DNA from 4 places in the Streptomyces sp. NPDC051684 genome. Region 2 is predicted to be linked to each of the others. Evidence: riboswitches for the same ligand, from Rfam matches in the RefSeq annotation. Region 2 holds a riboswitch; each other region holds the start of a gene.
The links. Region 2 has a riboswitch for cyclic di-AMP ahead of ACIA8D_RS31155 (M23 family metallopeptidase). Riboswitches for the same ligand answer to the same signal wherever they lie in the genome.
Positions count from the first base shown of each region.

Region 1 (4,073 bases), on a different contig from region 2:
GGCGATGAACTGCGCCTCGTCGTGCTCGGTGTCCGCGACGTAGCCGGTGATCTGGGCGCCGGGGCCCTCGTTGGTCCACAGGTTCTTCGGGCGGCGCGATTCGTTGCGCTCGATCACCGCGTTCGCCGCGCTGAGGATGGTCTGCGTGGAGCGGTAGTTCTGCTCCAGCAGGATCGTCTTCGCGTTGGGGTAGTCGTCCTCGAAGTCGAGGATGTTGCGGATCGTGGCGCCGCGGAAGGCGTAGATCGACTGGTCCGCGTCACCCACGACGCACAGCTCGGCCGGGTCGGCGCCCTCGCCCTCGGCGGGACCGACCAACTCGCGCACCAGCGCGTACTGCGCGTGGTTGGTGTCCTGGTACTCGTCGACGAGGACGTGGCGGAAGCGGCGGCGGTAGTGCTCGGCGACGTCCGGGAACGCGCGCAGCAGGTTGACCGTCGTCATGATCAGGTCGTCGAAGTCCAGCGCGTTCGCCTCGCGCAGGCGTGCCTGGTACATCGCGTAGGCCTGGGCGAGGGTCTTCTCGAAGCCGTCGGCGGCGGTCGCGGCGAAGTCCTCCTCGTCGATCAGCTCGTTCTTGAGGTTGCTGATCTTGGCGCTGAAGGACTTCGGCGGGAACTTCTTCGGGTCCAGGTCCAGGTCGCGGCAGACGAGCGCCATGAGCCGCTTGCTGTCGGCGGCGTCGTAGATCGAGAAGGAGGACGTGAAGCCGAGCTTCTTCGACTCGCGGCGCAGGATGCGCACGCACGCGCTGTGGAAGGTGGAGACCCACATCGCGTTCGCCCGCGGGCCCACCAGGTCCTCGACACGCTCCTTCATCTCGCCCGCGGCCTTGTTCGTGAACGTGATCGCGAGGATCTGGCCGGGGTGCACGCCGCGCTCGGCGAGCAGGTACGCGATGCGGTGCGTGAGGACGCGGGTCTTGCCGGAGCCGGCGCCCGCGACGATGAGCAGCGGAGTGCCGCCGTGCACGACGGCCGCCTGCTGGTTCTCGTTCAGCCCCTCCAGGAGGGTCGCCGAGTCGAGGACGGGGCGCGGGGCGCCGTCCCGGTAGTACGCGTCCCGCTCCGGGGGCACGCCGAACAGCCCGTCCGGCATCGGCTCCGGGGCCCCGTCGTCGTACTCGGGGTCCGGAGGCGGCGGCGGGGGTTCCTGCTCACCGCTCGGAGAGCCGGGCGCGCCCTTCTGGAGGCCGGTCAGGAAGCTGTCGTCAAAGAGGCTGCTCATCGCTCTACGAGTCTAGGCCGCCCCACTGACAACCTGTGGCTGCCTTCGGAACTCCAAGAGCCCGCCGGAGGGCAGATCACGAAAATGTATCGGGCATATCGAACATCAACCTTCACAGCAGCCACACGAGTTGGCTACGGTGCAGCCGGGCAGCCCGTCCCCCCGTCCGCGAATGTCGCGGCGAACGGGAAGCCCCCGCCGAGTCCCGTACGCCGCGAGGCAGGGAACCGGGGACCCAACCGACCTTGGGGTGAATCGGTCAGCCGACCGTAGGGCAGCCTTCCGCGCACCACGCCCGAACCCGACAGCTAACCCGGTAGGCGGACGACGGAAGGAGTCGCCTGCCTTGGCGTCGCACCGCAAGCCCCGCAGCCGGTCCCGGATGACGGGCGGCCTCCGCACGACCCCCGCGGTCGGCATCACCACCGCCGCCCTCACCTCCGTGGCCCTGCTCTCGCAGACCGCACAGGCCGCGCCCGCGCAGCCGTCGTCCAAGCCGCGCCTCGAAGAGGTGCAGAAGAAGGTCGACACCCTCTACCGGCAGGCCGAGGTCGCCACCCAGAAGTACAACGGGGCGAAGGAACGGACCGACGCCAAGAAACAGCAGGTCGACAAGCTCCTCGACGATGTCGCGCAGCGCACGGAGGACATGAACACGGCCCGCCAGAAGCTCGGCAGATACGCCGCTGAGCAGTACCGCTCGGGCAGTGTGAGCGACACCGCGACCATGTTCCTCGCGGACGACCCGGAGGACTACTTCTCGCAGCGCCAGCTGATGAGCCGGCTGACCGACGAGCAGAAGAAGTCGATCGACGACTATCAGAAGCAGACGCGCGAGACCGCGAAGAAGCGCACCGAGGCGCAGTCGAGCCTTGAGGACCTCACCGACTCGCAGACGGAGCTGAGGTCCACGAAGGAGACCGTGCAGACGAAGCTCTCCGATGCGCGGCAGCTGCTGTCCAAGCTGACCGCCGAGGAGAAGGCGCGGCTCGCGGCGATCGAGAAGGCCAAGGAGGAGGCCGCCCGCAAGAAGGCGGCGGAGCTGGCCGCCAAGCAGAAGGCCGCGGAGGACGCGAAGCGGAAGGCGGCCGAGCGGGCGAGGGAGCAGGAGCAGTCGTCCGGCTCGTCCTCCGGTTCCTCTTCCGGATCCTCGTCCGGTTCCTCGGACGCCTCGTACGCGACGAAGGCCGCGCAGGCGCTCGCGTTCGCCAAGGCGCAGGAGGGCAAGCCGTACGTGTGGGGTGCCACGGGACCGGACTCGTACGACTGCTCGGGTCTGACGGCGGCGGCGTGGAAGTCCGCGGGGATCTCGCTGCCGCGCACGACCTGGGACCAGGTCGAGATCGGCAAGACGGTGCCGCTCTCCGACATCCAACCCGGTGACCTGGTGTTCTTCTACGACGACATCAGCCACGTCGGCCTATACATGGGCGACGGCATGATGGTCCACGCGCCGAAGCCGGGCGCGGTCGTGCGCGAGGAGTCGATCTACTACGACGGCACGTCGTCGATCCACAGCGTGGTGCGGCCTGCCTGAGCCCGGCCGGCGCTGCCGATGACGCCAGTGATCAGGTCCAGAGCACCGCAATGAAGATGTTCGCGACGGTGAGCGCGCCGACCGTCGCGAACAGGCCCTTCTCCGCCTTCTCCTCGTCCCGCTTCACATAGACGATGCCGAGGATCACGATCAGGATGGCGAGCTTCACGCCGATCTTGATGTTGTTGACGGTGCTGCCGTCGGCCTGGTTGAGGCCGACCAGGGCGACACCGGTCACCAGCATGGTCAGGGCGCCGTGCAGCATCGCCTTGTTGAAGCGGGCCGTGCCCTCCTTCATCGCCGACATCTGCGTGAGGAAGCCGCCGAGCAGCGAGGCGATGCCGATGATGTGCAGACCGACGAAGAGGTTGATGAGTACGTCCATGGGGCCGGAGCCTACTTGGGCCCGTTTCGGACCACTTCGGAGGCCCAGCGGTCACCCTCTGCCACCACCCGTAACAAATGGGCCAGTTGCGAACAATCAGCCACCAACCCGTTACGCGGAGGTTTAGCGTCCTTGCTCAGGTGACCGGCTCCCCACCGCCGCCCGGGCCAGGGGCGGCAGTCGGACACCACCGCCGAGAAAGGTCCGGCGGCGACCCGCTCCCCCTGTGCGGGCCGCCGCCGGACGCGCGACCGGGGCTCGTGCGGTTCGCGGGCGGCCCCCAGAGGAGGACCTTGTGCCGGCAGCACACCGCAAGCCCCGACCGCGTCCGCTCAGCGCCGGCAGGGCCCGCACCGCGGCCACCCTCGCCCTCGCCTCCGCGGCCGGCGTCACCGCCCTCGACGGCGGGGCGGCGCACGCGGAGCCTGAGTTCAGCCCCGCCCAGGTGAAGGCGAAGGTCGACCGGCTGTACCAGGAGGCGGAGGTCGCCACCCAGAAGTACAACGGCGCGAAGGAGCAGGCGGACGGCGCGCGCAAGAAGGTGGACGCCCTCCAGGACGAGGCGTCCCGGCGCACCGAGTCCCTCAACTCCGAGCGCGCGAAGCTGGGTTCGGTGGCGGCCTCCCAATACCGCACGGGAGGCGTGGACCCGTCGGTCCAGCTGCTCCTTTCCTCCTCCCCCGACGCCTATCTCGACAAGGCCTCGCTCACGGAGCGCATCGGCGCGCGGCAGGCCGCCGCGGTCACCCGCGTACAGGGCGAACTCCGCGAGATCGACCAGCTGCGCGGCGACGCCGACGGCACGCTCTCCGAACTGCGCGCCAAGAAGGCGGAGCTGGCGGACAACAAGAAGAAGGTGAAGCGAAAACTCTCGGAGGCCCGCCGCCTCCTCGACCGCCTCACCCCCGAAGAGCGCACCTCTTC
Region 1 covers NZ_JBITCS010000001.1:279,290-283,362, forward strand. Annotated here, with positions in the region: gene pcrA (DNA helicase PcrA) at 1-1,227, opposite strand, end outside; cyclic di-AMP (ydaO/yuaA leader) riboswitch at 1,414-1,566, shown strand; gene ACIA8D_RS01325 (NlpC/P60 family protein) at 1,574-2,764, shown strand; gene ACIA8D_RS01330 (hypothetical protein) at 2,796-3,149, opposite strand; gene ACIA8D_RS01335 (NlpC/P60 family protein) at 3,445-4,073, shown strand, end outside.
Region 1: another riboswitch for cyclic di-AMP. It lies ahead of ACIA8D_RS01325 (NlpC/P60 family protein); the one in region 2 lies ahead of ACIA8D_RS31155 (M23 family metallopeptidase).

Region 2 (4,073 bases):
CCTTGGGCGTGTGGGCGGCGGTGGCGAGCTGCGGCCTGGTGATCGGATTCGTCCTGTCCGGGATCGTCACCGCCCACTTGGGGTGGCGTTGGATCTTCCTGATCTCGGTCCCGTTCGTCCTGACCGTGCTGCTGGCAACCCTCTTCCTGGTCGAGGGGGACCGGCCCGTGGCGGCCAAGGCGGCTCCGGCGCTGGACCTTGGCGGTGCGCTGCTGCTGACCGCCTGCCCGTTGCTGTTCACCCTCGGAGTCGTCCAGGCCGGTGAACCGGGAACGCCCGCGTGGGCGGTGTTCGGGGCGCTGGCGGGGGCGGTGGCCGCCGGGGTCGGATTCGTGCGCGTCGAGGCGCGCTCGCACAATCCGCTGCTGCCGCTGCGCTTCTTCGCCCATCGCACGCGGGTGGTGGCCAACCTGACCACGATGCTGCTCAGCGGGGCGCTGTCGACCTCGTTCCTGCTGTTCACGTTCTACTTGCAGGAACGACTGGGCATCGGCCCGCTCGGCGCGGGCCTGACCATGCTGCCGCTGGCCGTTTCCCTGATCACCTTCTCGGTGCTCGTGCCGCGCCTGCTGGGCCGCTGGGGCGCACGCGCGTGCGTGCTCGCCGGCCTCGGCTTCACCGCGGCCGCGATGGCCGCCACCGCCCTCGTCGCGGCGCTGCGGGCCAACGGCCCCGCGATGATCCCGGCCATGCTCCTGATCGCGGCCGGGATGGGAGTCGGCCTCGTAGGGCTGCAATACCTCGCCGTCAGCGGCGTCAGCGAGGACGACGCCGGGATCGCCTCGGGCGTCCAACGCGCGGCGGACCAGCTGGGCGGCGCGAGCGGGGTGGCCGTCTGCGTCGGGATCGGGTTCGCTCCGGGCCTGCACTCCCTCGACCCGTTCCTCGTCGCCACCGCACTGGCGGCCACCGGGCTCGCGGTCGGTGCGGTCCTGGCCTGGCGCATGCCCGCGTCGGCTCCCGCAGGAGACGCGCGGGAACAGTCCGGGTGACCGCCGCCGGGCCACCCCGGCCCGGCGGCGCGGGCTGCGGATCAGGACGACCGCACTCCACAACCCGCACCCTCTGAGCGCGCGAACGCGATGCGGCGCCCGGAGAGAACCCCGGGCGCCGCATCGGAACGGGCCGACGAGCCGCTACCGCATCACGCGCTCACCTCACGTGCTCACGTCGCCTCAGGCGCTCACACCGTGCTCACTCAGGTACGCGATCGGGTCGATGTCCGAGCCGTAGTCCGCGGTCGTGCGGATCTCGAAGTGCAGGTGCGGGCCGGTGACGTTGCCGGTCGCGCCGGACTTGGCGATCTCCTGGCCGGCCGTCACGGTGTCGCCCTGGGCGACGCCGATCGAGGACAGGTGGCCGTACTGGGAGAAGTGGCCGTCGGCGTGCTCAATGACGACCTCGTTGCCGTACGCGCCACCCGAGCCGGTCGAGACGACGGTGCCGTCGGCGATCGACTTCACGGAGGTGCCGGTGGACACCGAGTAGTCGGCGCCGGTGTGGCTGCCGCTGGACCACATGGAGCCGGAGTTGCCGTAGCCGTTGCCCTTGGCGCCGTCGACCGGCGCCACGTAGTCGCCGGAGGCGGTCGTCTTGGCGCTCGCCTGCGTGGCGGCGGGCTTGGCGGCGGAGTCGCCCTCGGCCGCGGCGCCGAGGGTGAGCTTGACGCCGATCTTGAGGTGGTCCGCGTTGGAGCCGACCGCGTCCTTGTTGTCCTCGTACAGCTTCTTCCAGCCGCCGTCGACGTCCTGCGCCTTGGCGATCTTCGAGAGCGTGTCACCGGCCTTGACGGTGTACGTCGTGGTGTCGGCGGTGGCGCCGGACGTCGCGGCCTGCGCGCCACTGGCGCCCATCAGCGGCAGCACGATGGCCGCTCCGCCGGCGGAGGCGACGGCGGCGACCCGGGCGATGCGGCGGGAGGTCGAAAGGCGGTGCTTTCCCTTTGCGGGCATGCTGAATTTCCTCTCCGTCGCCTACGAGGTGAGCTGTCGGGTTCGGGCTGGAGATGCCCGGCCGCGCCCGGGGTACGGGCACGGCTTCACCCCAAGCCGCTTCGGGAAATCCCCTACGCGGCGTCTTGCGTGTGGGTCCCCCGCTCCTGCCGTGACGGGTAGTCGAAAGGAATCCGGGCGGCGGCAGGACTAGGCGTTCCGACCGGATTGATTGGTGACCGTAGGCGAACCGCAATGACGGCGACAACTGCCGAATTCACTTGCGGTGGCAATTCCTTGGGTTTCTGAGGCTTCCCTGTGTAACCCTGCGTCGACATTCTCCGCTTTACCAACGCCATACCTTCGGGGATTACTGGGGAGGCATTCCGGGCCGCCCGCCACACAGCGTCACGAACATGAGGCCGGTCACGCACACTCCCACAAGCCCCTTCGATTCATGCACAGTTGACACAGAAGTGGGCAAATCGGACAGATGGTTGCCTGTGGAACCGATGTCGTATCGTCAGGAGCGCGCCCACCGGTGACCCAACGCCGGTGCACCGATTGGGAGGAGCCCCTGTGACGCAGCACGCACCGTCCACCGAGCCCGAGCTGACCGGAGTGCGCAACTTCCGAGACGTGGGCGGCCTGCCCACCGTGGACGGCCGGCGCGTGCGCCAGGGCGTGCTGTTCCGCAGCGGTCACCTCGCCCATGCCACGGCCGAGGACTCGACCTTCCTCTCCTCGCTCGGCCTGCACACGGTCTTCGACTTCCGCAACGCCGCGGACCAGAGGCTGGAGGGCGCCGACGTCGAGCTCCCCGGCGTCCGCAATCTCAACCTGCCGCTCAACGACCCGGCCGACGGCGCCGAATTCTGGACCATGGTCCGCGACGGCGACATCGAGCAGCTGCGCCAGATCCTCTCCGAGGGCCGCGCGGCGAACCGCCTCGTCGACTCCTACCGCACCATGATCAAGGAGCGCACCGCCGAGCACAGCCGCGTGCTGCACTCCCTCGCCGAGGACAGCCTTCCCGCGCTGATGCACTGCGCGGCCGGCAAGGACCGCGCGGGCCTGTCGATCGCGGTGACGCTGCTCGCGGTCGGCGTGGAGCGCGACGCCATCGAGGCGGACTACCTCAAGTCGAACGAGAAGCACCGCCGCTACGACGTGCGCCGCTCCGCCACCGCGAAGGACGCCTACTCCCCCGAGGTCATGGAGCTGCTCAGCCCGCTCTTCGACGCCCGCATCGAGTACCTGAACGCCGGCCTCGAAACCATCGACGAGCAGTGGGGATCCACGGACCGCTACCTCGAAGAGGGCCTCAAGCTCACCGCGGCGACGCGCGAGCGGCTGCGCGAGCGCCTTCTGGACTGACCGCCGGGCGTCCCACGGTGCCGGTGACCGTGACCGTCGAACGTCACACGGTGCTGGTGACCGGCGAACGTCACACGGTGCCGGGCGTCACGCTCCGCCCGGCACCACCCCGCCTACCAGGACCCGACGTCACCCCCGTCGCGCAGTGCCGCCCGGGCCGGGAGGGTCACGGCGAGCAGGCCGAGGCACACCGCGCCCCCGGCGAACGTGCCGTACAGCAGCGGCGGTATGTACGGGGACTCCCCCGTCAGGCCGCGCATCATCGGCGTCAGCGTGATCAGCGCGATGGTGGTGCCCAGCACCACTCCCGCCGCCGACACCAGCAGGCTCTCCCAGCGCAGCATCCGCAGCACCTGGCGGCGTGTGGAGCCGACGAGGCGCAGCACGGTCAGTTCGCGACGGCGATCCAGGACCGTCATCACCAGCGTGTTGACCGCGGCGACGGCCGCGAAGCCGCCCAGGACCGCGGCCATCATGTAGTTGGACCAGGCGCCCAGTTCGTCGTCCACGCTCCGCGCGACCGCGTAGCCCGAGGCGTCGGTGACCTGCCCAAGCGCGGCGAGCGGTCCGGCGTCGCCACCGCGCACCAGCAGCGTGCTGTCGAAGCCCGAGGTGACGTGTCCGGTCAGGGACGCCCGGTCCATGGTCACCGCCGGCAGTCCGAGGCCCCGGCCGTAGACCGCGGCGACTTCCGGTCGGGCCTTCGTGCCGTCGGGGAGGTAGAGCGGCAGCTTGTCGCCGACCTTCACCTCCGCCGCCGTGGCG
Region 2 covers NZ_JBITCS010000031.1:95,903-99,975, reverse strand. Annotated here, with positions in the region: gene ACIA8D_RS31160 (MFS transporter) at 1-992, shown strand, start outside; gene ACIA8D_RS31155 (M23 family metallopeptidase) at 1,176-1,952, opposite strand; cyclic di-AMP (ydaO/yuaA leader) riboswitch at 1,956-2,127, opposite strand; gene ACIA8D_RS31150 (tyrosine-protein phosphatase) at 2,511-3,308, shown strand; gene ACIA8D_RS31145 (ABC transporter permease) at 3,422-4,073, opposite strand, start outside.

Region 3 (4,073 bases), on a different contig from region 2:
AGAAGCGGTAGTACTTCGACTCGTCCGAGACCTGCTCGTAGAAGCTGGTCAGGTGCTCGGCGTCCGCGGTCGTGATGGGCCTGATCCGCGCGGTGCCGCCGTCGCGCAGCACCACGTCGGCCTCCCAGTGGGCGGGGTACACATGCCGGTCCGACGGGGTCTCCATGCCGCAAGAGTAGGGCCGGGCACCGACGGACGGCGGTCGGTCGTACGGGTCGCGGCCCGTGCGTACGGAAGGCACCCTATGGAGGACCGAAGGGCCGTGCCGGCGAGGACCTGGGTCCGCGTCACGCACGCCTCCCGGTATGGAACACTGGTCTAGACAACCGTGAGACACCTGAAGGGCAGCATCACATGGCTGAGCGCCGCGTCAACGTCGGCTGGGCCGAGGGCCTCCACGCCCGCCCCGCTTCCATCTTCGTCCGCGCTGCCACGGCGGCCGGCGTTCCCGTGACGATCGCCAAGGCCGACGGCAACCCCGTCAACGCCGCCTCCATGCTGGCCGTGCTCGGCCTGGGCGCGCAGGGCGGCGAGGAGATCGTGCTGGCCTCCGACGCCGAGGGCGCGGACGCCGCGCTCGACCGTCTGGCGAAGCTGGTCGCCGAGGGGCTCGAGGAGCTTCCCGAGACCGTCTGACGTAAAAGACAAAAGCTGTACGACTGAGCCGCGCGCCCCTTTCGGGGGTGCGCGGCTTTTTCGTTCACTGCCGCGCCGAGAATTGGGCGACGGAAAGCAGGCGGAAATAGGCAGCGGAAATACCCCCGCACCTCGTCCGACCCATTCACCGAATAGCGCACTTATTTGTATACGGCGCCGTTGTTAAATCTGGCGGCCCACCGTGTTGACTGCATGTTGCGAAGTCCTCACACGCTCGCCCGCGCGGGGGGCGCGCAACTTGTGGGCGGCCGTCGCGCGCTCGGTGTGCAGGGCGGCCAGGGCGCGCGCACGCTCCGCGTCGCCCCGCGCCACGGCGTCGACGATGGCGCCGTGCTCGGCCCAGGACTCGACCGGTCGGGCCGGACTCTCCACGGCGTACATCCAGGCGATCTTGTGCCGGAGCTGGGTGAGCAGGGTGATCAGGCCGGGGCTGCCGGAGGCCTGGACGAGCGTCTCGTGGAACCAGCTTCCGAGGGAGCGCAGATCCTCGCTCTGACCCCGCCTGGCGCGCTCCTGCCCCAGCCTGACCAGGCCGCGCAGGACCTTGAGGTGGGCCTCGGTGCGGCGCTGCGCGGCGCGGGCGGCACCCATGGGTTCGAGCAGCATGCGGATCTCCAGGAGGTCGGCCGCCTCCCGCTCGGTGGGTTCGGCCACGCACGCGCCCGCGTGCCTGCGCGTGACGACGAACCCCTCCGCCTCCAGGGTGCGCAGCGCCTCCCTTACGGGCACGCGCGAGACCCCGTAGCGGCGCGCGAGCAGTTCCTCGGTGAGTCTGCCGCCGCGCTCGTAGACGCCGGCGACGATGTCGTCGCGGATCGCTGTGCATACCGACTGCGCGGGAATGCGCATGACTCGACCTCCGCCTCAATGCCCGCGATACGCGGTCGATTGACGCCCGGTCAAACACGCGTGACGCGCGGCCGGAACGTTTACCGGGAGACTCTATTCCACCGGACTTGAATTTCCGACGAGGGAACTGAATCCGGGGATATTTTTTGGACAGTGCGGACCCGAGCACGCGAAAGCCCCGGCTCGGTGAGCCGGGGCTTTCGTGGAGTGTGCTGTCGGGTCAGACGTTCACACCGTGCTGGCGCAGGTACGCGACGGGGTCGATGTCCGAGCCGTAGTCGGGGCCGGTGCGGGCCTCGAAGTGGAGGTGCGGGCCCGTGACGTTGCCGGTCGCCCCGGAGAGGCCTATCTGCTGGCCGGGGGTGACGTCCTGGCCGACGGAGACGCCGATCGAGGACATGTGACCGTACTGGGTGTACGTACCGTCGTTCATCTTGATCACGACGTTGTTGCCGTACGCGCCGCCCCAGCCGGCCTCGACGACGGTGCCGCGGCCGACCGCGTGCACCGAGGTGCCGCTGGAGGCGTGGAAGTCGATGCCGGTGTGGCTGCCGGAGGACCACAGGCCGCTGCCGGCCTGGTAGGAGGTGGAGACGTACGAGCCGGAGATCGGCGCCACGAAGCTGTTCAGGCGCTTGCGCTCGGCCTCACGGGCGGCGCGCTCCTTGGCCTCGCGCTCCTTCTTGGCCTTCTCCGCGGCCCGCTTCTTGGCCTCGGCCTCGGCCTTGCGCTTGGCCTCCTCGGCCTTCTTCTTCGCCTCGGCCTCGGCCTTCGCCTTGGCGGCGGCCTTCTGCTGCGCGGAGGCCTGCGCGTCGATCTGGTCGGCGAGGGAGTCGCCGATGGCGACGGCCTGCGTGAGGCCGTCGTGCGGCACTGCCGCGGTGTCGGCGGCGAGGGCGGGGGCGGCGAGACCGCCCACCACGCCCGTCGTGGTGATCGCGGCGACGCCCGCGACCTGAGCGGTGGTACGCGTCAGGCGGCTGGGACGGCGGTGCTTCCCGGTGGCACGGGTGAACCCCATGAAGTGGCTGGTCCTTTCCTTCCTTCTCGCCTACCGGGTTAGCTGACGGGTTCGGAGCAGGAAGGTCTCCTACAGGCCCCCTCCCCTGACGGGAAGAGCGCCCGATTCACCCCAGGGACTTCGGTGGGTCCCCGGCTCCCCTGGCTCGCACCACGGGGACTCGGCGATGACTGTCCGGTGTCGCGGGCGCGACGTACGTCTGGCGGACAGCCGGAGGGAACGCTAAGCGGGGCGTCTTTGGATCGACAAACAGAACCCGGCTTTTGTAGTGCACGCCACAGACCAGAGAGGCAACCTCTACACCAATTCGGACATTTGTGATCGTGTAGTGATTGAAGAAGATCGTGACGGACACCACGAAGCCCCGGCGGCCGAGGACGGCGCCGGGGCTTCGTGAGCTGCCTCGGGAAACGCGGTCAGCCCGCGACCACCGTGACCTCGCCGATGCCGAGCGCCTTGACCGGCTCCTCGATCTGCGCGGCGTCGCCCACGAGGATCGTCACCAGACGATCCGCGGGGAACGCGCTCACGACGGCCGCCGTGGCCTCCACGGTGCCCGTGGCGGCCAGCTGCCGGTAGACCTGCGCCTGGAAGTCGTCCGGCAGGTGCTGCTCGACCTGGTCGGCGAGGGTGCTCGCGACGGCCGCGGCGGTCTCGAACTTCAGCGGGGCCACGCCCACCAAGTTCTGCACGGCGGTGTCCCGTTCGGCATCCGTGAGCCCCTCGGCCGCCAGCGTGCGCAGCACCTTCCAGAGGTCGTCGAGCGCGGGCCCGGTGTTCGGCGTGTCCACCGAGCCGCTGATGGCGAGCATCGCCGCACCGCTGCCGTCGGGCGCGGAACGCAGCACCTGGGCGAAGGAGCGCACACCGTAGGTGTAGCCCTTCTCCTCGCGCAGCACGCGGTCCAGACGCGACGTCAGGGTGCCGCCCAGGCAGTACGTGCCGAGGACCTGAGCGGGCCACACACGGTCGTGCTTGTCCGGTCCGACCCGGCCGATGAGCAACTGGGTCTGCACGGCGCCCGGGCGGTCCACAATGATCACGCGGCCGGTGTCGTCGGCGACGACCGGGGGCACCGGGCGCGGCTCGGCGGTGTCGCCCGTCCAGGCGCCGAGCGTGTCGGCGAGGAGGGCGTCCAGGTCGATGCCCGTCAGGTCACCGACGACGACGGCCGTGGCGGTGGCGGGGCGTACGTGGCGGTCGTAGAAGGCGCGCACGGCCGCCGCGTCGATGGCCGAGACGGTCTCCTCGGTGCCCTGGCGCGGGCGCGACACGCGCGTGTCGGCCGGGAAGAGCTGCTTGGAGAGCTCCTTGGCGGCGCGCCGGGCCGGGTTGGCGCTCTCGTGCGGGATCTCGTCCAAGCGGTTGCGGACGAGGCGCTCGATCTCGCTGTCGTCGAAGGCGGGGGCGCGCAGGGCGTCGGCCAGGAGGGCGAGGCCCTTGGAGAGGCGCGAGGCCGGCACTTCGAGGGAAGCGCGGACACCGGGGTGGTCGGCGTGCGCGTCCATCGTGGCGCCGCAGCGCTCCAGCTCGGCAGCGAACTCCT
Region 3 covers NZ_JBITCS010000006.1:82,412-86,484, reverse strand. Annotated here, with positions in the region: gene ACIA8D_RS09475 (GNAT family N-acetyltransferase) at 1-166, opposite strand, end outside; gene ACIA8D_RS09470 (HPr family phosphocarrier protein) at 355-636, shown strand; gene ACIA8D_RS09465 (GntR family transcriptional regulator) at 820-1,506, opposite strand; gene ACIA8D_RS09460 (M23 family metallopeptidase) at 1,727-2,527, opposite strand; cyclic di-AMP (ydaO/yuaA leader) riboswitch at 2,540-2,703, opposite strand; gene ACIA8D_RS09455 (M16 family metallopeptidase) at 2,944-4,073, opposite strand, start outside.
Region 3: another riboswitch for cyclic di-AMP. It lies ahead of ACIA8D_RS09460 (M23 family metallopeptidase); the one in region 2 lies ahead of ACIA8D_RS31155 (M23 family metallopeptidase).

Region 4 (4,073 bases), on a different contig from region 2:
CACCCGCACGCAGCGGCCGGAGGGGACGGACGACCTGTTCGTGGCGTGGGAGACGCTCACGCACGCCGCCGCGTGAGCGGTCACGCGAACCGATTCGCGTTCACTCCCCCTGATGGCGTAGAGTTGTGAACACAACGGCGCGGGGTGGAGCAGCTCGGTAGCTCGCTGGGCTCATAACCCAGAGGTCGCAGGTTCAAATCCTGTCCCCGCTACTGAAGACCGAGGCCGGAATCTCATCGAGATTCCGGCCTCGGTTTTTTTCTGTCCCCGTGTCCGCCCGCGCCGCCTGTGTCGCCGGTGTTGCGCCCGTCACGTTCCCCACCCGTACGGCCCACCCCTGCTCGCCTCGGCGCCGCCGTGCAGGAACTCTTGGTGAGACGCCGGAAGCTGGCAGGGAGCGGCAGGAGACGAGTGGTGGGGCAGCGAACAGGAGGCACCGGCGGGAGACGGAGGGGGCGCGACTCCGAGGTCGCGGGCACCCGGGTCTTCCTGCGGCTGCTGCCCCTGCTGCTCGTCGTCGGCGGCGCGGTCTACGAGTACGTGACCCCCAGCGGCTTTCCCGGCGCCCCCCTGTTCAGCGCGGCGCCCCTGGTGGCCGCCCCGTTCTTCTCGCTCGGTGCGACGGTCCTGGTCGGCGTGGTGTCGATCGGCGCGATCGTCGCGGTGCACCTGCGCTTCACGGAACACCTCGACTCCGTGTTCGTCACCGAGATCGTCACCGTGGCCACCGTCTGCCTGCTGGCCTGTGTGCTCAACCGGATCGTGTACCGCAGCTACCAGCAGCTGGCCTCCGCCCGCGAGATCGCCCAGGCCGCGCAGTTGGCGGTGCTGCCCGAACCGGCCCGCCGGCTCGGCGGTCTCGCCATCGCGGCGCGCTACGAGGCGGCGCAGGCCGACGCGTTCATCGGCGGTGACCTGTATGCGGTCCAGGACACCCCGCACGGCATCCGGATCATCGTCGGTGACGTGCGCGGCAAGGGCCTCGGCGCGGTCGCCGCGGTCGCCGTCGTCATCGGCGCGTTCCGGGAGGCCGCCGAGCAGGAGGGTTCCCTGGAGGCGGTCGCCCAGCGCCTGGAGCGGGCCCTGGCCCGCGAGGGCACCCGGCGCAGCGGCATCGACGACTTCGAGGGCTTCACCACCGCGGTGCTCGCCGAGATCCCGCACGGCGTCGACCTCGTCCGGGTCCTCAACCGCGGTCACCCCGCCCCGCTGCTGCTGCTCGGCGACGGCACCGTACGCGCACTCGACCCGTGCCAGGCGGCGCTGCCGCTCGGCATGAGCGAACTCGGCAGCTGGCCCGACCGGGCCGTCGAGGCGGCGTTCCCGTCCGCGGCCACGCTGCTGCTCTACACCGACGGGCTCTCCGAGGCGCGCGACCCGAGCGGCCGCTTCTACGATCCGGCGGCGCGGCTGTCCGGCCGTGTCTTCCCGGGGCCCGAGGAACTCCTCGCGGCCCTCGCCGCGGAGGTGCGCGCGCACACCGGCAACGGGACGACGGACGACATGGCGCTGCTCGCCGTGCGGCGCACCTGAGGTCCTTGATCGTTTGTTACCCGAGGTAGCCGACCGTAGTCGAACGGCGTCGCTCCGCATAACAATTGACGCACCGTCAGAAGATTGAGTTCGTTGAATGTGGGCAGGGTGTGACGTCAACTCGCCCCGATCCGCCCACTGGTGTCCCGATAAGTCCTGGCCAGAGTCGTGAACGATCAGTGGGAAGCGCTTGGAATTACTGTCTGCTGTCTATTAACGTTCGATAACGCAGCGCGGTCGTCCCAGCCGTCACAAGAGACGGCTCCGTGCGCACGCGCCTAATCCCGCAAGGGAGCCGGGGAACCACCAACTTGGGGTGAATCGGACACCTTTGGTGTTCGTAGGAGACCTTCCTGCTCCGAACCCGTCAGCTAACCCGGTAGGCGAGAAGGAAGGAAAGGAGAGCGCCCCCGTGGCGTCCAACCGGCCTGCCCCCGACTTCTTCTACGGCCCCGAAGACCACTCCGGCGTCGAGCAGGAGACCTGGGAGGAGTGGAATCCCACCGAGGATTCCGTCGCTCCCCTCCGCGGCAGGCATCGCGTAGCCCGCCGTCGCGGTGGATTCGCGCGCAGCTCCACTGTTCTCGGCGTCGGCGTGGTCGCCGCCGTCGGTGCGGGCGGTATCGCCACCGCACAGGGCGGCAAGCCGCCGGTCCACATCTCCATGCCCGACCTCTCCGCGGTCAAGGACTCGCTGCCCGAGGCCAAGTCGCTGCCGGGTGTGGGCTCGCTGATATCCGACGGTTCGGACTCCGGTTCCGACTCCGACGCCACGGCCTCCCCGCTGAGCGGCGCCGGAATCACCCAGGCCGAGGCCGCCGACGGACAGACCGGCGCCGGCGAGGCGCTGCGGGCCCGCATCATGCAGCAGGCCGAGACGCAGCAGGACGCGGCCGACGCCACCGCGAAGCAGGCCGCCGAGGAAGCCGCCGCCAAGCAGGCCGCCGAGGAGGCCGCCGCCAAGCAGGACGCGGCCAGGGCCAAGGAGATCGCCGCGAAGAAGAAGGCCGAGGCGGAGGCCCGCCGCAAGGCCGAGGCCGAGCGCCTGCGCAAGCTGGCCGCCTCCTTCAAGCTCCCGGTCGCCTCCTACACGCTCTCCGGCACCTTCGGCCAGCCCGGCTCCATGTGGTCCTCCGGCTACCACACGGGTCTGGACTTCGCCGCCTCCACCGGTACCCCGATCCGCGCCATCCACTCCGGCACGGTCACGGAGGCCGGCTGGGCGGGCGCGTACGGCTACCGCACGGTGCTCACCCTCGACGACGGCACCGAGCTGTGGTTCTGCCACCAGTCCTCGCTCAATGTCAGCGCGGGCCAGAAGGTCTCCACCGGCGATGTCATCGGCCGCGTGGGCGCCACCGGCAATGTCACCGGGCCGCACCTCCACCTGGAGGTCCACCCCGACGGGCAGTCCACCGGCGTCGACCCGGCGTCCTGGCTGCGCGACAAGGGCCTCACCCCCTGAGAGCCTGTGAACCCCGGCGGTCCTGGCGCTGACCCCCCGACGTCAGGGCTGCCGGTTCGCCCTTGCTCCGCCCGATCCCGGAATACCGTGTTCCGTACGGGTGTTGAGGCAGGGCATGACTTCCTCCTCTCCCTCGCTGCGCAAGCTCGGCACCTCCGACCTCGAGGTCTTCCCGCTGAACCTGGGCGGCAACGTCTTCGGCTGGACCGCCGACGAGGCCACGTCCTTCGCCGTGCTCGACGCGTACGTCGCCGCGGGCGGCAACTTCATCGACACCGCCGACGTGTACTCGGCCTGGGTGGACGGCAACCGGGGCGGTGAGTCGGAGACCGTCATCGGCAAGTGGCTCGCCTCGCGCGGCCGCCGCGACGACGTGGTCGTCGCCACCAAGGGCAGCCAGCACCCCGAGTTCCAGGGCCTGTCCGCCGCCACCATCAAGGCCGCGGCCGACGCCTCCCTGAAGCGCCTGGGCACCGACCACATCGACCTGTACTACACGCACTACGACAACCCCGAGGTGCCGGTCGAGGAGATCATCGGCGCCCTCGACGAACTGGTGAAGGCGGGCAAGGTACGACACATCGCCGCGTCCAACATCTCCGCGCGGCGCCTTCAGGAGTCCCTCGACTTCTCCGACCGCGAGGGCCTCGCCCGCTACGTCGCGCTCCAGCCGCACTACAACCTCGTCTCGCGCGACACGTACGAGGGCGAACTCCAGGACGTCGCCGCCCGCGGGGGCCTCGGGGCCGCGCCGTACTCCGCGCTCGCCTCCGGCTTCCTGACCGGCAAGTACCGGCCGGGGCAGCAGGTCGACAGCCCCCGCGCGGGCAAGGCCGGCGCGTACCTGGAGACCGAGCGCGGGCAGCGGGTCCTCACCGTCCTCGACGAGGTCGCGCGCGCCCACGACACCGAGATCGCCACGGTCGCCCTCGCCTGGCTCGCCGCGCAGCCCACGGTGACGGCGCCGATCGCGTCCGCGCGCACCCGCGAACAGCTCCCGGCGCTGCTCGCGGCGGCGGACCTGCACCTCACGCAGCCGGAGCTCGACCGGCTGACGGCGGCTTCCGCGTGAGCC
Region 4 covers NZ_JBITCS010000003.1:20,150-24,222, reverse strand. Annotated here, with positions in the region: gene ACIA8D_RS04280 (alginate lyase family protein) at 1-76, shown strand, start outside; tRNA gene ACIA8D_RS04275 (tRNA-Met) at 139-212, shown strand; gene ACIA8D_RS04270 (PP2C family protein-serine/threonine phosphatase) at 415-1,533, shown strand; cyclic di-AMP (ydaO/yuaA leader) riboswitch at 1,799-1,934, shown strand; gene ACIA8D_RS04265 (M23 family metallopeptidase) at 1,946-2,998, shown strand; gene ACIA8D_RS04260 (aldo/keto reductase) at 3,114-4,070, shown strand.
Region 4: another riboswitch for cyclic di-AMP. It lies ahead of ACIA8D_RS04265 (M23 family metallopeptidase); the one in region 2 lies ahead of ACIA8D_RS31155 (M23 family metallopeptidase).